DNA from 3 places in the Pseudomonas svalbardensis genome. Region 2 is predicted to be linked to each of the others. Evidence: predicted binding sites of a transcription regulator. Region 2 holds the regulator's gene; each other region holds the start of a gene.

Region 1 (8,058 bases), 2.9 Mb from region 2:
AACTATTTCGGCCTGGTGCTGGGTGGCAAGATCGGCCATCGGCTGATTGCCCGGGTCGGGCATATTCGCGCCTATTCAGCCTGCGCCGGGATTGTCGGCGCGGCGGTGCTGGGCCATGGCCTGGTGGACTGGTTGCCTGCCTGGATATTCCTGCGGGTCATCGTCGGCCTCGGCATGATGTGCCAGTACATGGTCATCGAAAGCTGGCTCAATGAGCAGGCCGAAGCCTCGCAGCGCGGAACGGTGTTCAGCGGCTACATGATCGCCTCGTACCTGGGGTTGGTGCTGGGTCAGTTGATTCTGGTCATGCACCCGAGCCTGGGCCTTGAACTGCTGATGCTGGTCGCCTTGTGCTTCGCGCTGTGCCTGGTGCCGGTGGCCCTGACCCGGCGGATTCACCCGGCACCGTTGCACCCGGCACCGATGGAGCCGCGGTTCTTCATCAAGCGCGTGCCGCAGTCGTTGAGCACGGTGCTGGGGGCGGGGCTGATCATCGGTTCGTTCTACGGTCTGGCACCGCTGTATGCCTCGCAGCAGGGGTTGTCCACGGAGCAGGTCGGTCTGTTCATGGGTAGCTGTATTTTTGCGGGCTTGCTGGTGCAATGGCCGTTAGGCTGGCTGTCCGACCGTTATGACCGGGCGCTGTTGATCCGCTGTTTTGCGCTGGCCCTGGCGCTTACCGCGTTGCCGCTGGCAATCATGCAACAGGTACCGCTGGAGATTTTGTTTATCACCGGGTTCTGCTGTTCGCTGGTGATGTTCTGCCTGTATCCGCTGGCGGTGGCATTCTCCAACGACCACGTCGAGGGTGATCGCCGGGTGTCCCTGACAGCGATGCTGTTGGTGACCTACGGTGTCGGCGCCAGTATCGGGCCGCTGGTGGCGGGGGTGCTCATGAAGCTGTTCGGCAGCCACATGCTCTATGCCTTCTTCAGTTTCTTCGCGTTGGTGCTGGTGTGGCGGATTCGCCCGAAAGCGGTGACCAACCTGCATCAGGTCGACGATGCGCCGCTGCATCACGTCGCCATGCCGGACAGTATGTCGAGTTCGCCGTTGGTCGCTTGCCTTGACCCGCGTGTCGATGAGCAGGTGGTGCAAGACCAGATGCAGAACCCGATCAACCCTGAGCCGGAACCTGAATCAGAGCCCGAAACCGATCCGTCGCCCGAAGACCCTGATGCACCTCGCGAGCAAAGTTTTACCGAGGCCAGGCCTTAAATTCCATGCATAAAAAAACGGGCAGTCACCGCAAGGGACTGCCCGTTTTCTATTGAAGCGTCGTATTACATGTCGTCTTTGTCGAAGCGCCGCGCTTCGCGCTGAAGCTGATAGACGAACCGCTCGACCTGTCGCTGCACCAGTCCGCTCATGTTGTGAAAGCGTACGCCGGCGAAGGTGGTGGAGATCCTTTCTTCGAAGTGCAGGTAACGCAGCTCGACGGGTGCCGTCATATTGCCAAAGGGCAGGGCGGCGATGAAGCGGTCATAGACCTGGCCCAGTTGCAGGCTGCCCGTGATGTCGCCTTCGAAGCGCAACTTGCAGCCGGTGGCGGAGATGTCCAATAGCTTGCCGCTGATCGGCGACTTGAGTTTTTCACCACCCAGATCGACATTGACCAGTTGTGCCAGCTTCAATGCTGCGCGGAATGCATTACGACGCTGGTGGTAAACCACCTCGGCGGGCAGGGCGCCACGGTAGCAGCGACCGTCACCGGATTCGTCGATGGTCAACGGGCCGTTGCTTTCCCAGGCAATACGCACGCCGTCATGAAAGCCTTCGACCTTGAACGGTTCGCCGGCGAGCAGGAAGCGCTCACCATCGCGGGGAATCATTTCGTCCAGGGCCATCATGTTGCTGTCACGGTCAATGTCCACCAGATAACTCTGGAAGCGCTGGCTGCGCTCATGGAACGTGATGATCAGCGGATCATGGCTGTCTTGCAGCTGGCGCAGGTTGCCGGAGATCTCCAACGGCGTGGTGAGCACCTTGGGTGGCTGCGGAGCATCTTCCGCGCTTAAGGCATTGAACACGGTTCATCAATCTCCAGACAAAATATGACTACGACTGGCCAGCATATTGCCAGCATGTTACGCGTCTTGATAGTGCGCGCTTCTCAGCAGGTTCAAGCCTGACTGAGCGGGCGTGGCTTCGCAAGCATGGAGGTTGATCCGCGTGCATCATAGAGCGCTGGCGGCTCGCCGCCGTTGAGGATTTTCAGCTGATTGGCCGTCGCGGCCTGTTGCACCAGGATCGACTGGCCATTCTTGACGTTGGCCGCCTGGCACTGAGCCAGAAGATCGGTCAATACATCGCTCTGCTCCAACAGCTGATCGCCAATGCTCGAATGGCTGGCAAGTTGCTCCAGACCGTTGCGATTGGTCGGCAGGTTGAGGCTGGCGAGGATTTCACTGCGCTTGCGGCCATGCTGATCGAGCAAAATGATCAATGCCTGTTTCTGCGCCAGAATCTCTTCGAGCAGTGGCATGTCGCGACCGTGCAAGGCGAGGGACTCGGTTTGCAGTAACTCCAGCAAGTGCTGTGCTGGAGCGAAATCGTCGGTGATCAGTTGCAGTAAATTAGTGTCGTGCATGGCTGGCCTTGGGTTTTAAGCGTCCAAAAGCCTGGCGCAGGCCTTGGCCTAGCGCTGGGCTTCGAAGTTGAGCAGTTTGCTGGCTACACGGTTGCTGTCGACTTTGTAGCTGCCATCGGCAATCGCTGCTTTCAACTCGGCCACGCGGGCGTTGTCGACGGCAGGCTGATCGCGCAGCTTGTCAGTGACCTTCTGCAACTGTTGAGCCTCATTGCTGAGATGTACCGATTCCCCGCTTTTGACGGTACTGGCCTGTTCGGCCGGGGTATCCAGCGGCGCGGATTTGCCGGTTTCGGCGGTTTCCTTCGCGGTGCTGGTACGTGTGCTACCGGTAAGTGACGAGGAACTGTTCAAACGGCTGAAATCGATGACCATGACAAAAAACCTCTGGGTATTTGGACGCTTGCCATGTTTTCGGCCATACCCGGAAAAACTTTAGGCCCATTTATCAATGAGCTTGCGCGCGTCAGCGCTTGCCCTGCATAGGGCACAGTCTAGGGAACAGTCGAGCGGCGCGCCAGTGTTCTACATGGCCACTTCCACCTGGCCGGGCGCGGTGACTTGCGCCTTGATGACCCGCTGGGAGTTGAGGTTTTTCACCCGAATCTGTTCGCGCAAGCCGCCGTTGGACAGCGCTTCACCCGGCATGCGCACGCTGAGCGTTCCACTGCGGGCGGTAATCACCACCTGGTCGCCCTTGCTGATGACTTCTGCCTGTTCCATGTGCACCAAGGTCATGACCTGGTCGGCGACCATTGGTCGGGTAAGTTTCTGCCCGATCGCCTGGTCGACGGAAGTCAGGTAACCCTGGTTGATCAGACTGATGTCACGCTCGCGCAGGGTCACATCCTGGGGCTCGACGATACCGGCGCGTCGCAGCGGGCGGGTGGTGGTTACAATGTCGCGAAACAGCCGCACTTGAGCGGGTACGAAGACCGTCCAGGGCGACGCGCCCTCGCAGCGCACCTTGACCGTAACGCGCCCCAGCGGCGTGGCCGGGCTCTCCAGGGACGCTGTCAATTCCTTGTCGCACATGGGCATGCGCAGCCGCGGATCGAGCTGCTTGACCTCGATCTCGTAGCGGCCTTCCGTTTGACTGGTCGCCAGATAGTCTTCTACGGTGAATTCAAGAAAGCCCTGAGTGACGCCGATAAGCATGTCAGGCAAGGTAACCGCGTCAGCAAGGGCAGGGCAGCCAGCGTTGAACAGGCAGACGGCCGACACCGCGCAAAGCAATTTGCGTGCGTTTGATGTCAGGCGTCGGAAAAATGTCGGTTCTGTGTTCATAAGAGTTAAAAAGCAAGCGCCGTGCCGTTTAGTGATGAACGCGCGTCGCAACACACTTAAGCGTTGGTGTAGGAGTCTGTGCATGGCTGGGGTAATGGATGCGGTAAACCAGCGCACGCAACTGGTAGGGCAGAATCGCCTTGAGCTGTTGTTGTTCCGTCTCGACGGCCAGCAGCTGTATGGGATCAACGTGTTCAAGGTTCGGGAGGTGCTGCAATGCCCCAAACTGACGCTGATGCCAAAATCCAGTCCTGTCGTGTGCGGTGTGGCGAGTATTCGGGGGGCGACCATTCCGATTCTTGATCTGGCGATGGCGACCGGTTCCGGTGCGCTGAAAGATCAAAGCAATCCCTTCGTGATCATCACGGAGTACAACACCAAGACCCAGGGTTTCCTGGTGCGGTCAGTGGAACGCATCGTCAACATGAATTGGGAGGAGATTCATCCGCCACCCAAGGGCACGGGACGCGATCATTACCTGACGGCTGTGACTCGGGTCGACAATCAGTTAGTCGAAATCATCGACGTCGAGAAAGTGCTGGCAGAAGTGGCGCCGACCCCGGAAGCGATTTCCGTTGGCGTGGTGGATGTCGAAACCCAGCACAAGGCGCTGTCTTTGCGAGTACTGACGGTCGATGACTCGTCGGTGGCGCGCAAGCAGGTGACCCGTTGCCTGCAGACGGTCGGTGTCGAAGTGGTGGCGTTGAACGACGGTCGGCAAGCGCTGGATTACCTGCGCAAGCTGGTCGACGAGGGCAAGAAGCCGGAAGAAGAGTTCCTGATGATGATTTCCGACATCGAGATGCCGGAGATGGACGGGTACACCCTCACGGCCGCGATCCGCAGCGACCCTCGCATGCAAAAGCTTCACATCATCCTGCATACTTCGTTGTCGGGTGTATTCAATCAGGCGATGGTCAAGAAAGTCGGTGCCGATGACTTCCTTGCCAAATTCCGTCCTGATGACCTGGCATCCCGGGTAGTCAACCGGATCAAAGCAGCAGACATCAGCTAGGGGCCTTTTGCCCCTAACGGTTAATACGATTTAAGAGGCGGCATCTTTGTCTACGGGTAATTTGGATTTCGAACAGTTCCGGGTCTTCCTGGAAAAAGCCTGTGGCATTTTGCTCGGTGAAAACAAGCAGTACCTGGTCTCGAGCCGTCTCAACAAACTGATGGAACAGCAAGGCATCAAGTCTTTGGGTGAGCTGGTCCAGCGCATCCAGACTCAGCCGCGCAGCGGTTTGCGCGAGATGGTGGTGGATGCCATGACCACCAACGAAACCCTGTGGTTTCGTGACACCTATCCGTTTGAAGTCTTGAAGAACAAGGTGTTGCCGGCAGCGATCAAGGCCGCCCCTGGCCAGCGTCTGCGGATCTGGTCTGCGGCCTGTTCGTCGGGTCAGGAACCGTATTCGCTGTCGATGTCGATCGATGAGTTCGAGCGCGTGAACATGGGCCAGTTGAAGATGGGCGTGCAGATCGTTGCCACCGACCTGTCCGGCACCATGCTGACCAACTGCAAGACCGGCGAGTACGACAGCCTGGCCATCGGCCGTGGCCTGTCACCCGAGCGCCTTCAACGTTACTTCGACCCGAAAGGGCCGGGGCGCTGGGCAATCAAGGCACCGATCAAGAGCCGGGTGGAGTTTCGCTCGTTCAACCTGCTGGACAGCTACGCGAGCCTCGGCAAGTTCGACATCGTGTTCTGCCGCAACGTGCTGATCTACTTCTCCGCCGAGGTGAAGAAGGACATCCTGTTGCGCATTCACAGCACGTTGAAGCCAGGCGGTTATCTGTTCCTCGGTGCTTCCGAGGCGCTGAACGGTTTGCCGGATCATTACCAGATGGTCCAGTGCAGCCCGGGGATCATTTACCAGGCGAAGTGATTCGTTGGCGTGATCAAAAAAACGGGAGTCCTCAGGGGCTCCCGTTTTTTTATGCCTGCTCAATCCCACCGCCCATCCCCTGTGGGAGCGAGCTTGCTCGCTCCCACAGGGTCAGGTGGTGTGCTCCAGATCGTGTGAAGCGGCAGAAAAGCGGCAGGCGGCGGAAATCGGTTGCCGCTTTTCTGGCATTGCCACGTTGCCACTGCCCGCAAAGCCCCGGTTTACGGGATTTTTTCAATTGGCACGACGCTTGCTATGTCCATGTTACGAAAAATCAGGTCACCCGAAGGTTTCCGACATGAGCATCAGCTTCGATAAAGCGCTCGGTATCCACGAACAAGCCCTGGGCTTCCGCGCTCAGCGTGCCGAAGTCCTGGCCAACAACATCGCCAACGCCGACACCCCAAACTACAAGGCTCGGGATCTGGACTTCTCGAAAGTGCTCGCCGCACAGAACGAGAAGACCAAGAGCGGATCTTTCGCCTTGAACATGACCAACAGCCGTCATATCGAAGCCGAAGGCCTGGGTAATGGCGACGAGTCGCTGCTGTATCGCACGCCGATGCAACCGTCGATCGACCAGAACACCGTGGACGCTCAGCTGGAACAGTCGAACTACGCGGAAAACGCGGTCAACTTCCAGGCCAGCTTCACCCTGCTCAACAGCAAATTCAAAGGGCTGGTGTCAGCCCTTCGTGGAGAGTAAGTCATGTCTCTAGCCAGTGTTTTCAACATTGCCGGTAGCGGCATGAGTGCCCAGACCACTCGCTTGAACACCGTCGCCAGTAACATCGCCAACGCCGAGACCGTCTCGTCGAGCATCGACCAGACCTACCGTGCACGGCACCCGGTGTTCGCCACCATGTTCCAGGGCGGCCAGAGCGGCGGCAGCGACTCGCTGTTTCAGAACCAGGATGCGGCCGGTCAAGGCGTGCAAGTGCTGGGCGTGGTCGAAGACCAGAGCAACCTTGACGCGCGCTACGAGCCGAACCATCCGGCGGCCGACGCCAAGGGCTACGTCTACTACCCGAACGTCAACGTGGTGGAAGAAATGGCTGACATGATTTCCGCGAGCCGTTCGTTCCAGACCAACGCCGAAATGATGAACACCGCCAAAACCATGATGCAGAAGGTCCTGACCCTCGGTCAGTGATAAGGGGCGACTCAGATGAGTGTTACCGATACCACCAGTGGCATTAGCCTCAAGGACATCCTGGCCAACTCCTCGATCAAGACCAACACCAGTGCCGACGGCCTGGCGGCGGCAACGAACAGCGCCACCGGCAAAAAGGCCCTGGGCAAGGATGCGTTCATGCAGTTGCTGGTAACGCAGCTGAAAAACCAGAATCCGCTGGAACCGCAGGACAACGGCGAGTTCGTCGCCCAGTTGGCCCAGTTCAGTAGCCTGGAAGGCATCACCACGCTCAACGACACCGTCAGTGGCCTGGCGAGTAATTACAACTCGTCCCAGGCGTTGCAGGCGTCGTCGCTGGTCGGGCGCTCGGTTATTGCACCGGCCGACAAGTCGGTGGTCGATACCTCCAAGAGTTTCACCGGCACCATGGCCGTACCGGCGTCGGTGGACCCGGTCAAGGTCAAGATCACCGATGCCGATGGCAAGGTTGTCCGCACCATCGATCTGGGCAGCCAGAAAGCCGGTACTTCCACTTTCATCTGGGACGGCAAAAACGACGCAGGCGAAGTGGCCAAGGCGGGTACCTATACCTTCGGCGCTACGGCGACCTACGACGGCAAGGCGACCTCGCTGGTGACGTACCTGCCGGCAACGGTCAACAGCGTGACCATCAGCCAGACCGGCGGTGAGTTGATGCTCAACCTGGCCGGGCTGGGCAGCATCGCCCTGTCCAAAGTGCAAACCATTGGTATGTAGAGCCGACTAACACGGCACAAAGGAGTGGAATATGTCTTTCAATATCGGCCTTAGCGGTCTCTATGCAGCCAACAAACAACTGGACGTGACCGGCAACAACATCGCCAACGTCGCGACCACCGGTTTCAAATCGTCCCGTGCGGAATTCGAAGACGTGTACTCGGCTACCAAGCTGGGTTCCGGCAGCAAAACCATCGGTAACGGCGTGCGCCTGGCCAACGTTTCCCAGCAGTTCACCCAGGGCGACGTCAACAACACCGGCAACGTGCTGGACATGGGCATCAACGGTTCCGGCTTCTTCGTGCTGAGCGAGAATGGTTCGATGTCCTACACCCGTGCCGGTACGTTCAAGGTCGACAAGGACGGTTACGTCACCAATAGCGATGGCTCTGCGCGTCTGC
Region 2 (8,058 bases):
CTTGGCCGCGGAACCAAAGGTGATGTCCACGCACGGCTTGTAGTTCAGACGTTCGTCGCCCGGGAGGATCTTCACCGCGCCACGGCCGTCGATCATCATTTGCTTGCCACCCGGCGCCAGCAGCGCCAGGCCCGGACGCAGGATGTCGCCATCCTCGGCTTCCTTGACGCTGATGCGGCAGAGCTTGTCCAGACGCTCGGCAAAGGCCTTGGTAAAGGCAGCTGGCATGTGCTGGATCAATACGATCGGTGCGGGGAAATTGGCCGGCAATTGGGTCAGAACCCGCTGCAGGGCAACCGGGCCGCCAGTGGACGTACCGATGGCGACCAGTTTGTAGGCTTTGCGTTTCGGCGTTGGCGACGACGAGGCTGGCGCGTACGTACGCGCCGGAATCGGAGCCGGTGCCGGACGCGCAGGCGCACTGCTGCCGTAGCTGCTGACGCTGGCAGGTGCAGGCGTCGGGGCGGGTGCGGCGACAGGTGCCGGAGCGCTGTAGGTGTTGGCGCGACGGTTACTGCGCGAGATGCTGAGAATCTTCTCGCACAGCAGTTGCTTGACCTTCTCCGGGTTACGGGAGATGTCTTCGAAATTTTTCGGCAGGAAATCCACCGCGCCAGCGTCCAGCGCGTCGAGGGTTACCCGAGCGCCTTCGTGGGTCAGCGAGGAGAACATCAACACCGGGGTCGGGCAGCGCTGCATGATGTGCCGCACTGCCGTGATGCCATCCATCATCGGCATCTCGTAATCCATGGTGATTACGTCTGGCTTGAGGGCCAGCGCCTGATCAATCGCCTCTTTTCCGTTGGTCGCCGTGCCGACGACCTGGATATTCGGATCCGCTGAAAGAATTTCCGAGACGCGGCGGCGGAAAAACCCCGAATCGTCCACCACCAGGACTTTAACTGCCATAAACACTCCGTTAGACGGAGCGAGGCTCAGTCGCCCCGCTCCACCAGAATCAAATACGCCGTGCGGCGTAACGCTTGAGCATGCTCGGAACATCGAGAATCAGCGCAATGCGGCCGTCACCGGTGATGGTGGCGCCGGACATGCCCGGGGTTCCCTGGAGCATTTTGCCCAATGGCTTGATGACCACTTCTTCCTGGCCCACCAGTTGATCGACGACGAAGCCGATCCGCTGAGTGCCCACCGAAAGGATCACCACATGGCCTTCGCGCTGCTCTTCATGAGCGGCGGAGCTGACCAGCCAGCGTTTGAGGTAGAACAATGGCAGCGCCTTGTCCCGCACGATCACCACTTCCTGGCCGTCCACCACGTTGGTGCGCGACAGGTCGAGGTGGAAGATCTCGTTGACGTTCACCAGCGGGAACGCAAACGCCTGGTTGCCCAGCATGACCATCAGCGTCGGCATGATCGCCAGGGTCAACGGGACCTTGATGACGATCTTCGAGCCCTTGCCCTTGGTCGAATAGATATTGATGGTGCCGTTGAGCTGGGCGATTTTGGTTTTCACCACGTCCATGCCCACGCCGCGTCCGGAGACATCGGAAATTTCGGTCTTGGTCGAGAAACCCGGCGCGAAGATCAGGTTGAAGCAATCGGTTTCGCTGAGGCGATCCGCTGCATCCTTGTCCATCAAGCCTTTCTTCACGGCAATGCCGCGCAGAACATCGGCGTCCATGCCCTTGCCGTCATCGGAAATCGACAGCAGGATGTGGTCGCCTTCCTGTTCAGCGGACAGGATCACCTTGCCGCTGCGAGGCTTGCCCATCGCTTCACGCTCGGCCGGCTCTTCAATACCGTGGTCGACCGAGTTGCGCACCAAGTGGACCAGCGGGTCGGCCAGGGCCTCGACGAGGTTCTTGTCGAGGTCGGTTTCTTCGCCGACCAGTTCCAGGTTGATCTCTTTCTTGAGCTGGCGAGCCAGGTCGCGAACCAGACGCGGGAAGCGCCCGAAGACCTTCTTGATCGGTTGCATCCGGGTCTTCATGACCGCGGTTTGCAGGTCGGCCGTGACCACGTCGAGGTTCGACACGGCCTTGGACATGGCTTCGTCGCCGCTGTTGAGGCCCAGACGGACCAAGCGGTTACGCACCAGTACCAACTCGCCGACCATGTTCATGATTTCGTCGAGACGCGCGGTATCGACCCGCACGGTGGTCTCGGCTTCGCTGGCCGGTTTTTCCGGTGGCGGCGCGGACGGAGCACGAGCCGGAGCCGGGGCAGCAGCAGCGGCAGGCTTCGGCGCTTCGGCTTTAGGCTCGGGCGCTTTGGCAACGGGTTTCGGTGCAACAGCCTTGGCAATGGGCGCCGCAACCGAAGCGCTGGCGCCCGACGCGGTACCGACTTCAGTGAACTTGCCTTTGCCGTGCAATTCGTCGAGCAGCGATTCGAACTCGTGATCGGAGATCAGATCGCCCCCAGCCGCTTTAGCGGTGGGCGCAGCCGGGGCCGGCACCGCAGCAATGGCCGATTCCAGCGCATCAACGGCAAAGTTACCCTTGCCGTGCAGCTGATCGAGCAGTGCTTCGAACTCGTCGTCGGTGATATCGGAGCTGTCGCCTGCCGCTTTCGGGGCAGCCGGTGCGGCTGGCGCCGGGGCCACCGCATCGACGGCGAACTGGCCTTTACCGTGCAGTTGATCGAGCAACGACTCGAACTCGGCATCGGTAATTTCGTCGCTGCCCGCTGCATTGCTGCTCGGCGCCGGCACAGCCGCCGGGGCTTCTGCCTGAGCCTTGACGGCGTTCAGCGAGTCCAGCAGTTGTTCGAATTCGTTATCGGTGATGTCACCCGATTCGCTCTCGGCGGCAGGTTCTTCCACCACCTCGGCGACCGGTGCCGTTTCATCGGCGGTTTGCGGCTCGGCCAGACGGGCCAGAGCTGCCAGCAGTTCAGGCGTGGCAGCCGTGATCGGGGTGCGCTCGCGGACTTCGGTAAACATGCCGTTCACCGCATCCAGCGCTTCGAGAACCACGTCCATCAGTTCCGAGTCGACGCGACGTTCACCCTTGCGCAGGATGTCGAACACGTTCTCGGCGATGTGACAGCACTCCACCAGCTCGTTGAGCTGGAGGAAGCCGGCGCCTCCTTTTACAGTGTGAAAACCGCGAAAAATTGCATTGAGCAAGTCCGCATCATCAGGTCGGCTTTCAAGCTCGACCAGCTGTTCGGACAGTTGCTCTAGAATCTCGCCGGCCTCAACCAGGAAATCCTGAAGGATCTCTTCATCGGCGCCGAAGCTCATGTGTAGGGGTGCTCCTAGAATCCAAGGCTGGAAAGCAAATCGTCTACATCGTCCTGACCGGACACAACGTCTTCTCTTTTATCGGCATGAATCTGCGGACCTTCACCCTGAGAGAGATGTTTTTGCGGATCTTTTTCTGCCAGCATCGCTTCACGGTCATGTTCGATGCCCGCAAAGCGGTCCACCTGACTGGCCATAAGCACGAGCTTGAGCAGGTTGCTTTCAACTTCGGTGACCAATTGGGTCACGCGCTTGATCACCTGACCGGTGAGGTCCTGGTAATCCTGAGCGAGCAGAATGTCGTTGAGGTTGCTCGACACAACGCGATTGTCTTCGCTGCTGCGTGTCAGGAAACCGTCGACTCGCCGGGCCAGCTCGCGGAACTCTTCAGCCCCGACTTCGCGACGCATGAACCGTCCCCAGTCGGTGCTCAAGGCTTGGGCTTCGTTGCTCAGGCCGTTGACCAGCGGCGTGGCGTTTTCCACCAGGTCCATGGTGCGGTTGGCAGCAGCCTCGGTCAGCTTGACCACATACCCCAGACGCTCGGTGGCATCCGTGATCTGCGAGACTTCCTCGGCTTGTGGCATGTGCGGGTCAATCTGGAAATTGACGATCGCGCTATGCAGCTCGCGAGTGAGCTTGCCCACTTCCTGATACAGGCCACGGTCACGGGTCTGATTGAGCTCATGGATCAGTTGCACAGCGTCGCCGAACCTGCCTTTTTCAAGGCTTTCGACCAGTTCGACCGCGTGTTTTTTCAGAGTCGATTCGAAATCGCCCTGTGAAGACTCGTTATGCTCCATAGCTCCCCCGTGGCGCAGTGGCTTCGCACATCAACCGATGCGTTCGAAAATCTTCTCGATTTTTTCTTTTAACGCCTGGGCCGTGAAAGGCTTGACCACATAGCCGTTAACACCGGCTTGGGCTGCCTCGATGATCTGCTCGCGCTTGGCTTCAGCGGTCACCATCAGCACCGGCAGGTGCTTGAGCTTTTCATCGGCACGCACGTGGCGCAGCAGATCGATACCGGTCATGCCAGGCATGTTCCAGTCTGTTACCAGAAAGTCGATGCTGCCGCTGTTGAGAACCGGAATGGCAGTAGTGCCATCGTCGGCCTCGACCGTGTTGGTGAACCCAAGGTCACGCAACAGGTTTTTAATGATCCGCCGCATCGTTGAGAAGTCATCAACGATGAGGATTTTCATGTTCTTGTCCAATTCGACCTCCAAGCAGTCTTAAACGCGCCCAGCACCTGGACGCGCCATTTCAATCAATCCGGCAAAGCACTCAATGACTGTCTGGAGCACAACAGATCGGGACCGGTACGGTTCAACACCCCACCAGCCGCGTTCGCAGTGTCCCCACACTGCCTTCAGCGCGCTCGCCACTCCCCCAAACGCCCCCGCAAACGGGCCGCGCACTGGCTGTGTAACTGGCTGACCCGAGATTCGCTGACCCCCAGGACCTCACCGATTTCCTTGAGATTCAACTCTTCGTCGTAGTACAGCGCCAACACCAGTCGCTCACGCTCCGGCAAATTGGCAATCGCGTCCGCCAGCGCTGCCTGGAAGCGTTCATCTTCCAGATCGCGCGACGGCTCCAGATGAGCACTGGCGCCATCCTCGTGCAGCCCTTCGTGTTCGCCGTCCTGCAACAGATCGTCGAAACTGAATAAGCGGCTGCCCAGGGTGTCGTTCAAAATCCCGTAATAATCGTCGAGACTCAATTGGAGTTCGGCCGCAACCTCGTGATCTTTAGCGTCACGGCCGGTTTTAGCTTCAATCGAGCGAATGGCGTCGCTGACCATCCGGGTATTGCGGTGGACCGAACGTGGCGCCCAGTCCCCCTTGCGTACTTCATCGAGCATCGCGCCACGGATTCGAATGCCCGCGTACGTCTCGAAACTCGCGCCTTTGCTGGCGTCGTATTTGGTCGACACTTCAAGCAGGCCGATCATCCCGGCCTGGATCAGATCTTCCACCTGAACACTGGCTGGCAGACGCGCCAGCAAGTGGTAGGCAATGCGTTTAACCAGTGGCGCGTAACGCTCGATCAGCTCGTACTGCGCGTCACGTGCCGACTTCTTGTAGAGGTTGTAGCCACTGGCTGTCATAGCACGGGTCCTGCCGTTTGTTGCACGAGGCGCTCGACGAAAAACTCCAGGTGCCCACGCGGGTTGGCAGGCAGCGGCCAGGTATCGACCTTCTGTGCAATGGCCTTGAACGCCAGTGAGCACTTGGACCGCGGGAAGGCTTCGTAAACGGCGCGCTGCTTCTGCACAGCCTTGCGCACACTTTCGTCGTAAGGCACCGCGCCGACGTATTGTAAGGCGACGTCAAGGAAGCGATCCGTGACCTTGGTCAACTTGGCGAACAGGTTGCGACCTTCCTGCGGGCTCTGGGCCATGTTGGCCAGGACCCGGAAGCGGTTCATGCCGTAATCGCGGTTCAGCAGTTTGATCAGTGCGTAGGCATCTGTGATCGAGGTCGGTTCGTCGCAGACCACCAGCAAGACTTCTTGCGCTGCGCGAACGAAACTGACGACCGAGTCTCCAATGCCCGCAGCGGTGTCGATCACCAGCACGTCGAGGTTGTCGCCGATATCGCTGAACGCCTGGATCAGGCCGGCGTGTTGGGCCGGGCTCAAATGAACCATGCTCTGTGTGCCGGACGCGGCCGGGACGATGCGAATGCCGCCAGGGCCTTGCAACAGTACGTCGCGCAGCTCGCAGCGGCCTTCGATCACGTCGGCCAAAGTACGTTTGGGTGTCAGTCCCAGCAGGACGTCGACGTTCGCCAGCCCCAGATCGGCGTCCAACAGCATGACGCGCCGGCCGAGCTCAGCTAGAGCCAGGGACAAGTTCACTGACACGTTAGTCTTCCCGACGCCACCTTTGCCGCCGGTCACCGCGATCACCTGTACGGGATGCATGCTGCCCATGAATTTTCTTTACCTTGTCTTACTTAGACGGAGGCCACATTACTGGCTGCGCGTTCACTAACTGAACAATGCATGGCAGACCATCGATGTAGGTACAAAAACTGTTCATTAATACCTCAGCCGACCTGCTTGGTCGGGCTGTGGTAAATATCAGCGAACATGTCAGCCATGGCTTCTTCGCTGGGTTCTTCTTGCATTTGCACGCTGACGGCGCGACTGACCAACTGATGACGACGCGGTAGATGCAAATCATCCGGAATCCGCGGGCCATCGGTCAGGTAGGCCACCGGCAATTCATGACTGATGGCCAGGCTCAACACCTCGCCCAGACTTGCCGTTTCATCCAGTTTAGTCAGGATGCAGCCAGCGAGCCCACAACGCTTGTAACTGTGATAAGCGGCCGTTAGAACCTGTTTCTGGCTGGTGGTTGCCAACACCAGATAATTTTTTGATTTGATGCCACGACCAGCCAGGCTTTCGAGCTGCATGCGCAGTGCCGGATCGCTGGCCTGAAGGCCCGCGGTATCGATCAGCACCACGCGTTTGCGCAGCAAGGGCTCCAGCGCCTGCACCAGCGATTGGCCCGGATCGACATGCGTCACCGACACATTGAGGATCCGGCCCAACGTCTTGAGTTGTTCCTGAGCACCAATACGGTAGCTGTCCATGCTGACCAGCGCGATATTCTGCGCGCCGTACTTGAGCACGTAACGGGCCGCGAGTTTGGCCAGGGTGGTGGTCTTGCCCATGCCGGCGGGGCCGACCATGGCAATCACGCCGCCCTCTTCCAAAGGCTCGACTTCCGGTGTGGCGATCATCCGCGCCAGGTGTGCCAGCAACATGCGCCAGGCCTGACGAGGTTCTTCAATATCGGTAATCAGCGCCAGCAAATCACGCGACAACGGGCCGGACAGACCGATGCGTTGCAGGCGACGCCAAAGATTGGCCTGGGCCGGACGGCTGCCTTGCAGCTGATTCCAGGCCAGGGAGCCGAGTTGCACTTCCATCAGTTCGCGCAGGCTGTTGAGTTCGAAACGCATCGAGTCGAACGCCCGTGGGTCGACGCCACCGGAGGCAGGTGCCGCAGCCGGTGCAGGACGACGGGGTTCGGTGTAGGTTGGCTCGATCAGCGGCTCGGCGGCGGTCAGTGGCAGGCCGGCGAACAATTGGCGATTGGTGGACTTATCGCTCTCGCCATCGCTGCGCAGGCTCAGTTCGGCCTGGGCGGTGACGATCCGCGATTGGGTCTTGCGCAGCTCGTCTTCGAGTTCCATGTTCGGAACGCGCGGGGCCAGCGCCGACAACTTGTAATCCAGGGCAGCCGTCAGCTCGACACCACCGGCGATCCGGCGGTTGCCAATGATGGCGGCATCACCGCCCAGCTCATCACGAACCAGTTTCATGGCCTGACGCATATCGGCGGCGAAAAAACGCTTAACTTGCATAAACCACTACCTCAGCCGTTGGGCCCTACTGTCGCAACGATGGTCACTTGCTTGTTGTCAGGAATTTCCTGGTAAGCCAACACATGCAAACCCGGGACTGCCAATCGGCCGAATCGCGACAGCATCGCGCGAACCGGACCGGCTACCAACAGAATCACCGGTTGACCTTGCATTTCCTGACGCTGCGCCGCATCGATCAACGAGCGTTGCAGTTTCTCAGCCATGCTTGGCTCCAGCAGAACACCCTCTTCCGAGCCTTGTCCTGCCTTCTGAAGACTATTGAGCAATATTTGTTCCAACCTTGGCTCCAGGGTGATCACTGGCAGCTCGGAGTCAGTGCCTACAATGCTTTGGACGATTGCGCGGGATACGCCAACGCGAACCGCGGCCACCAGCGCGGCAGTATCTTGACTCTTGCTGGCATTGTTTGCGATGGCTTCGGCAATGCTGCGAATGTCCCGTACT
Region 3 (8,058 bases), 920 kb from region 2:
CAACCGCAATTGGCATCGCGGTGAACCTCGATCGGGATCAGGTCGGCGGCCTGGGCCAGGGAGGAAATGAACAGGGCGCTCAGGGCGACCAGACGCAGGTGGGTTCGCATGGGGAATCTCGTTTCGAATTGCGGCCAAAAAAATGCATTCTGACCATTTTAGCCAGCATCGAGGCAGGAGATTGTTTCGAAGTAATACGAGTTTCAGCAGCCACGCATTCTTTGTAGCAGCTGCCGAAGGCTGCGTCCGGCTGCGAAGCAGTCGAAAAATCAGAACTCACGGTGCATCAGCCAGACCGTGTAAGCCGGATTTACGACTGCTACGCAGCCGGACGCGGGCTTCGCCAGCTGCTACAAGTCTGAGCTCAAAAAAGTTAACGAACCTTGAACCGTCCCATGATCGCGCTCACGCGACTGTTGGCTTCCAGCAGTTGTTGGGTGTTGAGCTCGCTGGCCTGACCGCTTTTCACCAGTTCGTCGACCATGTGGCGGATTTGCACCATGCTGCGGTTGATCTCTTCAGTCACCGCGCTTTGCTGCTCGGCGGCCGTGGCGATCTGGGTGCTAAGGCTGTTGATGTGGCTGACGTTACCGGCCATTTCATCCAGACCGGTGTTGACCCGTGCCGTGGCATCTGCGGCCGACTGGCAACTGGTCTGGGTGTTTTCCATGGCGGTTACCGACGAACTCACACCCTGCGTCAGACGGGTGAGCATTTCGTTGATTTGCGACGTACTGGCCTGAGTACGGGCGGCGAGGGCGCGGACTTCATCGGCGACCACCGCAAAACCGCGGCCCTGCTCGCCGGCGCGGGCGGCTTCGATGGCGGCGTTGAGGGCCAACAGGTTGGTTTGCCCGGCAATGGCGCCGATCACCCCCAAGATCTCGGTGATGCGTTGGGCGTCCTGTTGCATGCTTTCGACTTTATGGGTGGCGCTGGCCACTTCGTCGATCAACGCAATCACGCTGCTGGACGCTTCGCCCACCACGACCCGCGAACGGTCAGCGTTTTCGTTGGCGCGTTGGGTGAAGGCAGCGGTTTCGGCGGCGTTTTGCGCGACACTTTCGGCGGTCGAACTCATCTCGGTGATGGCGGTGACGGTCTGATCGGTTTCCGAGGCGTGACGCACCAGAATCTGGCTGGTGTGGGCCGAGGTGCGTTGCAGGTTATCCAGGCTGGAAGCCATGGCGCCGGTGGCCTGGGTGACTTCGCCGATCATGTTCTGCAAGTAGGCGATGAAGGCGTTGACCGAGTGGCCGATGGCGCCCAGCTCATCTTCGGCGCGAATGGTAATACGTTTGGTCAGGTCGGCATCACCGGCCGACAGCGCGTCGATGTTGGCCCTCAGGGCTTTCATGCGCTGGATCAGTTGGCGAATCGCATAGATCTGTAGCAACACCAGCAGGATCACCATCGGGATTTGCAGCAGGCTCAGGGTGCTGAGCACGTCGTCGCGCTGGGCGGTGATCAGCTTGGTCGGCAGGGCGGTGGCGAGGAACCAAGGTGTGCCTTCGATCGGGCGCATGAAGAAGGTGCTGGCTTCGCCTTTGTTGTCGAACTCGACCCGCTGCGACTGGTCACGGTTTTGCAAGCCTGCCTTCACCTGGGTGGCGAACGGCGAGTTGCCGGCCAGCTCACTGATGTTCTTCAGTACGATCGGCCCGCTGATGCGCGAGCTGTTGCTGATGATCTTGCCGTCGGCTTCGACGATCAGCATTTCAGCGCCGAGGTCTTTCTCCTTGCTTGCCACCAGGTCATTGAAAAAGCCCAGGGTCACGTCGATGGTCGACACGCCGTAGGCCGCGCCATTCTTCTGGATGGCCATGGCGCAGTTGGTGCGTGGCTCGGCGCTGGCGTCATCTTTATAGGCTGCCGCCCACGCGCATTGGCCGCTCGGGGTATGCATGCCGCCCTTGTACCAGGTCTGGTCGTAGTAGTTGGGCGCGGCACCGCTGTTCCAGAAGGTGTTGACCGCCAGTTTGCCCGAGGCATCCCGGTGCCAGAACGTGCTGAACTTGTTGCGCCCGGCTTCGCGCTGACCGGGCAGCGGCCAGATCCCGCCGCCGAAGATTTTCAGCTCGCCGTACTGGTCGACCAGGCCCGGCAGGACGGTGTCGATGGCGGCGCTGTCGAGCAGGGGAATGGTCTGGGTGATGCTTCGCTGTTGCGCCTGAACCTTGTTCAGTTCGCCCTGGATTTGCTCGGCGACTTCGGCGATGCGGTTGAGGGCCACTTGTTCTTCGGTGTGACGCAGCTTCGGTGCGACCAATTGGCTGATGCCGACCACTGTCAGCACGGACAATAGCAGGATGAACAGGACCAGAAACAGCGTGTAACGAGCCTGAATGGTACGGAATGCGGGCATGGGACCGGTCCTTAGAGCAGCGTTCTTGTTGTGATTATCGGTATGCAATCGGCGCTTCCAAGGGCTATCGGCATGGGGACGCCGATCTTTAAGTACGATCGTGCAAGAACGCCGTGAGGTGACGGACGGTGCGCAATGAAAGGTGTCGTAGTGGATATAAACTGACTAACCAACGCTTACGTAGTATTTGTTTAGTTGCCCATACCACTTTCCAATTTGATGTATAGGTCAATGAAACAGGGCACTTGCCAGGTTGTATCGTAAATGTACGAGAATTGTAAAAAGTCGGAAATAATTGTTGGTGTGGCTAGTGGCCAGGCTGATACTCGCCCGCTCTAAACCAGATTAAACAAGGAACTTTTTATGGTCGCCTGACACGGACGTCTGCATCAGGTAGCACAGTCGGAAGTTCGGTCATGACTATCGGCTATACCGGGGCCTGGACTTCCAAGGCAGGTTTGCTGGTCAAGGACACAGGCACCGGAAAGCCTGTGACGCACAGCGCCAGGGTCAAGCAAATGCTGGCATTGGTGGGAAGCGATCCCAGCGCGCTCAACACGAAGTTGATGGATGAGCAGAAACTGCACAGAAACATCAGAGGCTTCGACCCGGAAAACGTCACCCCCAAACAACTGGGTAATCTCAGTGCCTTCTTGAAAGCCGAAGGCCTGATTTCTGATATTACGTCGATGACGCTAATCAACGCCGGTGACAAGTTTGACCGGTTCGGCGTACAGAAAGACCCGGAGGCGAAATTCAACGCACTGGAGTATTTCGCCACCCAGCTGGACACCATCCAGAACAACAGTATCAAGGGTGACAAGTACGCCACGGGCCTGATCCCGGAATACAAGAAGGCGATCTACGTACTGCAGAATTTACAAGCTTACGGCAAGGGTAATGGCACATCAGTGCCGACCGACAAGGGCGTCAGCTCGAAGGCGTGACGGGTTGTCCTGGCCCACTCAAATCGTCGAATGGGCCAGGCGTCGGTTACCGGTCAAGCAACTTCATGACTTCCTCCGGGTAACGTAAACCGGCCGTGGCATTGGCCGGGAATATCGCTTCCAGCGCTTGCAAGTCGTCGCCGCTGAGCTTCACATCCAGCGCGGCCACATTCTCTTCCAGGTATTTACGCTGTTTGGTTCCCGGAATCGGGATCACGTAATCGCCCTGAGCCAATACCCACGCGAGCGCCAGTTGGCCGGTGGTCACGCCTTTTTCTGCGGCCAGGTCCTGCACTTGCTGCACCAGCAACAGATTTTTGGAGAAATTCTCTCCTTGAAAACGCGGGCTGAAGCGCCGGTAGTCGTCTGCCGCGAAATCATCAGGACTTTTCAGCGCTCCCGTGAGAAAGCCACGGCCCAAAGGGCTGTAGGGGACGAAGGCGATCCCCAGGCGCTGACACGCAGCCAGACAACCGTTTTCCTCCTGGTCACGGCTCCATAACGAATACTCGCTCTGCAGCGCACTGATCGGATGAACTTTGTGTGCCCGCTCAAGCGTTGCGACCGAGGCCTCGCTCAAACCCAAGTACCGAACCTTGCCGGCTTTCACCAGGTCGGCCATGGCGCCGACGGTTTCCTCGATGGCCACCTGCGGATCGATGCGGTGCTGGTAGTACAAATCCAGGGTCTCGACACCGAGGCGCTTGAGGGTGCCGTCGATAGCGGCGTGAATGTAATCCGGTCGGCCGTTGACGCCCCGCGCAACCGGATTGCCCGGGTCGCGGACGATGCCGAATTTGCTGGCCAGAAACACCTGGTCGCGCTTGCCGACGATGGCTCTGCCGATCAGTTCTTCGTTGGTGTGCGGACCATACATGTCAGCGGTGTCGAGCAGGTTGATCCCCAACTCCAGCGCGCGGTGCAGAGTGGCCGTGGCTTCGCGGATGTCCACGCCAGTCGTGTAGAAATCGGTCATGCCCATGCAGCCCAGACCCATCGTGCTCACTAGTGGACCATTTTTGCCCAGTTGACGTGTTTGCATGAAATCAGCTCCCTATGAATGTGGAGTCCATTGTTGACCTCGACAGAAACAAGATAAACCGGCTAAAACTGCTATCACTGTTCGTAATTTCTAAATAATCAGCCGGTAAGCAAAAGCAATGGACCGTTTTAACGCCATGCGCGTGTTCACCCGAATCGTCGAACTGGGCGGCTTTGCCAAGGCGGCGGACAGCCTGCAATTGCCCCGGGCCTCAGTGACCATTCTGATCAAGCAGCTGGAGGCGCATCTCGGTGTGCAGCTGCTGCAACGCACGACGCGGCAGATCAGCCTGACGCTCGACGGCGCGGCCTATTACCCTCGTTGCGTACGGTTGCTGGCGGACCTGGAGGAAACCGAAGCGGTGTTCAGCGCTGCGCGCAACAACCCCAAGGGGCTGTTGCGCGTGGACATGCCGGCGGGCGTTGGACGCTTGATGGTGATCCCGGCATTGCCGCAATTTACTGCCCGGTATCCCTTGATCGAGCTGGAAATCGGCGTGAATGACCGGCCCGTCGACCTGATTCGCGAAGGCGTCGATTGCGTACTGCGGGGCGGCGCGTCACTGGACGATTCACTGGTGGCGCGGCCGTTGGCTATGTTGGACCAGATCACGTGTGCCAGCCCCGAGTACTTGAAGCGATTCGGAACGCCTCAGTGTCTGGCTGACCTTGAAGGCCATCAGATGGTGGAGTACTTCTCCAGCAGCAATGGCAAGCGTTATGGGCTGGAATTCATGGTCAATGATCAGGTTCAGGTCATTAATCTACCCAAGCAAGTCTCGGTCAACAGCGCCGATGGTTATCTGGCCGCTTGTGAGGCGGGGTATGGTCTGGTCCAGACCCCGTATTACCACGTAGCCCGCCAGCTAAGCGAAGGCCGTTTGTGTGAAGTCCTCAGGACGGTGCCGACACCGGGGATGCCGCTGACGGCGCTCTACCCGCCACACCGCCAGTTGTCCCGGCGGGTGAGGGTGTTTGTCGATTGGTTGGTGGAGCTATGCGCGCAGCCGGGCAATGACTTTTATCGAAAAGACTCACGCGGCTGAGCGGGCGCTGTTCAGCGCTTCGGCGCTACTCTGCGTGTTGGCGTTTTGCTGTAAATCGTCATGCAAGCGTTGCATGTGCGGGCAGTGCAGGTTGAGGTGTCGAGACTGCGCCCCTCGATGAAACAGTGCGAACCACCCATTGGTGTTTGATGTAGGCATCAGCCCGGTAAAGGCGAAGCCAAGGGCCGCCAAATTGCGCAAGTCCCCGGAAAAGTGCCGTGACATCTGAAGTTTGGCCGAGATCAGCCAGTGCCTGGGCAATTGCCGGATCTGGTCAAGCAGACGTTTGGTCAAACGCTGAATGACCATGTCGAATCTTTGATGGTGTTGAGTGAGTTGCAAGGGCAGAGAAGACAACGGCGTTGTGTCCGGATAAGTCCCGAACACGGAACACACGTGCTGCATAAACCCCCGGCAGCTGTCAGGCCATGGGATGTCGGGGAGTGGACGCGTATGTCCTTCGACGACGTAACAACCCATCACGATGGTTTCCGGCAGCGGCTCAGCGAAGGGCGAAGGGACGTAGTCAGGAAGCAAACCCGTGCTGTGGAAGCCGATGTTTGCTGCCATGCGTTGCGTGTAGGGGTGGTGTGTCACTTGTTTGATCGAGACGCTCTTGAACCCCATGGAACCTGACCGCGACAGCAACTCCCGGCCCAGACGGGTCGCGATACTCTGGCCCTGCGCGGCGGGATGCACCACGCTCAGGGCCAGTTCCGTGGTATCCGAAGGCGTGTCATGGCACAACGCTGCATGCCCCAGAAGGCGTATGCCGTCCACCGCCAGCATCGACTTCCAGCGCCCCTTGGCATTGTGCTGATTGATCATGTTCGGCAAGTAAACATCCGGCTGAACGTAATGATCGCCATAGACCTCACGAAACAACTGGCTCACGGCACGTGCGTCGGATGGCCGATAGGGTCGAAAAATCAAATGCGGCATCATGCGGGCTCCGGCGACGGCGCGTCATACACGCGCAAGTCCAGGACCCGCAGTTGTTTGCCGGAGCGTGGGTGAAGCTTCAGGGCTGTGACATCGCAGGACAGCACTCGCAACTCCAACAGACCCTCGCGGCTCAGTTCCTCGATGGCGGGATAGTGTTCAACCAGCGCCTCGTACAACGCTCGGCACACCGGTACGGTGGCCATTGATAGCGCTGAGGGAACCCACTTCACACTCAAAATATCTTTGTATCCGTCATGTTCGATCAGCAATTGCCATTGGTCGTTGTGGGCAATGCGTTGGACGATCTGCTGGATGTCATCGATCAGCAGCGACAGCACCCCGACTCGCACGCGCTGGCTGTGTGCGCTACGTCCCTTGAGGGCAAATTTACGCCTTGGGGTTGCGCCGGGTTCGCGCCAACACGCGCGGTCGCCCACCGGATAACGCAGCAGTGGCATCAGCCGGCGAGTCAGATTGGTCACCACCAATAATCCGGTGCGATCGCATTCTTCGATGACTTCACCGGTGAGTTCATCGACGATCTCCAGCACGGTGTGTGGTTCAAACACCCGATGTTCTCCCAACGCGCAGTCGCGGCCGCTGGCCCCGATAAGGCCGGCGTCTACGCTGGCATAGCCAATGGAAGCAATGCGCACGTTGGGAAACACGTCGGTGAGGATTGCCACCTGCGGGGAAAACAGGCTTTCGCCGCCATACAACAACGTATCAACCCCGCACAGTACTCGCCGATACTGGTTCAGGTAGGCAGCGAGTCGCAGCAGCTGTGCCGGTACTCCGACCAGCACGTTGATCCGATGCTGATCAATCGCATCGGCCAATACATCCAGCTCGACTTGCCCGGTAAATGGAAACTCGCAGATCGATCGCCTGACGTGCGCCAGTGAGTCGTGGATGAACAGAAAACTGGCGTAAAGATCACCGGAAAAAAACAGATTGGCGACACGGTCGCCGTCGTTCAGCTGAGAGGAGAAACTTTCTCCAAACGTACTGACCAGTTCTTGCCATTCGTTATAGGTGTATACCGTCAGTTTGCCTTGGCTGGTCGATCCGCCGGTTTTAAACACCAGCGCATCGTCGACCTTTCCGGTCAGGACCGGCCAATGACTCAGGTCATTGCTGCCGACCCAATAGTCCGCCGCATTGGTCAGTGGTAGATCTTGTAACGTAATGCCCTGCGACGGTAAGTGTTCCAGTTGCTGGCGGTAGAAGTTTGAATGTTGCCGTATATAAGGCAGCAGTTGTTCGAGCGAATAAGTTGATTTCACTGGGTTCTCTCTTTTTTATCAGGCGCCTAGACGGTTAAAAAACAAGTTGTGAGTAGCTGGCGGTGTTTTTATTTTCTTTTATCAATAACCAACGGTGTTTTGCCGCTGTGTTTGTTTCGAGTGAACGCTTGCTCCATGCACACTGCAACTTCGACAGTTAACAGTTTGGCGTTTACGGCATTGGCCAGCGCTTCATGGCTCAGCAATGCGTTGCGAACCTGGTTGATGTCTGCATCCGTTAGAACGTTGAGTCGCTCGACGCCATCAGAGGTGTGGTCCAGAACAATCTGAATGGGCGCGCCGACGCTATCCTGCAGAGCCGACGGCGAAATGAACTCCGTGCCCATTCGCACCAGTTTGCCGTGGCGCTGGAGCAGTTCGAATCGGGGTGAGTCCAGCCCGCACGGACAGGTGCCGGGTATCCAGCG

What was found. The regulator FliA, encoded in region 2, starts transcription of late flagellar genes. The targets are predictions, from matches to a motif close to CTAAAGTTTNNNNNNNNNNNGCCGNTAA.
Region 1: a site for FliA is predicted at 3,002-3,029, ahead of flgM (flagellar biosynthesis anti-sigma factor FlgM). Genes of this name have one in related genera too.
Region 3: a site for FliA is predicted at 2,430-2,457, ahead of QFX16_RS12800 (methyl-accepting chemotaxis protein). Genes of this name have one in related genera too.

The regions. Positions count from the first base shown of each region.
Region 1 covers NZ_CP125619.1:4,750,773-4,758,830, reverse strand. Annotated here, with positions in the region: gene QFX16_RS21990 (MFS transporter) at 1-1,218, shown strand, start outside; gene QFX16_RS21985 (flagellar brake protein) at 1,284-2,030, opposite strand; gene QFX16_RS21980 (flagella synthesis protein FlgN) at 2,123-2,590, opposite strand; gene flgM (flagellar biosynthesis anti-sigma factor FlgM) at 2,639-2,965, opposite strand; gene flgA (flagellar basal body P-ring formation chaperone FlgA) at 3,116-3,877, opposite strand; gene QFX16_RS21965 (chemotaxis protein CheV) at 3,960-4,892, shown strand; gene cheR (protein-glutamate O-methyltransferase CheR) at 4,939-5,766, shown strand; gene flgB (flagellar basal body rod protein FlgB) at 6,065-6,472, shown strand; gene flgC (flagellar basal body rod protein FlgC) at 6,476-6,919, shown strand; gene flgD (flagellar hook assembly protein FlgD) at 6,935-7,657, shown strand; gene flgE (flagellar hook protein FlgE) at 7,689-8,058, shown strand, end outside.
Region 2 covers NZ_CP125619.1:1,858,933-1,866,990, reverse strand. Annotated here, with positions in the region: gene QFX16_RS08510 (protein-glutamate methylesterase/protein-glutamine glutaminase) at 1-909, opposite strand, end outside; gene QFX16_RS08505 (chemotaxis protein CheA) at 959-3,208, opposite strand; gene QFX16_RS08500 (protein phosphatase CheZ) at 3,223-4,011, opposite strand; gene QFX16_RS08495 (chemotaxis response regulator CheY) at 4,042-4,413, opposite strand; gene fliA (RNA polymerase sigma factor FliA) at 4,581-5,321, opposite strand; gene fleN (flagellar synthesis regulator FleN) at 5,318-6,148, opposite strand; gene flhF (flagellar biosynthesis GTPase FlhF) at 6,265-7,593, opposite strand; gene flhA (flagellar biosynthesis protein FlhA) at 7,605-8,058, opposite strand, start outside.
Region 3 covers NZ_CP125619.1:2,776,577-2,784,634, forward strand. Annotated here, with positions in the region: gene QFX16_RS12795 (DUF411 domain-containing protein) at 1-110, opposite strand, end outside; gene QFX16_RS12800 (methyl-accepting chemotaxis protein) at 374-2,365, opposite strand; gene QFX16_RS12805 (hypothetical protein) at 2,782-3,312, shown strand; gene QFX16_RS12810 (aldo/keto reductase) at 3,359-4,354, opposite strand; gene QFX16_RS12815 (LysR family transcriptional regulator) at 4,473-5,399, shown strand; gene QFX16_RS12820 (GNAT family N-acetyltransferase) at 5,388-6,341, opposite strand; gene QFX16_RS12825 (AMP-binding protein) at 6,341-7,630, opposite strand; gene QFX16_RS12830 (aldehyde dehydrogenase family protein) at 7,699-8,058, opposite strand, start outside.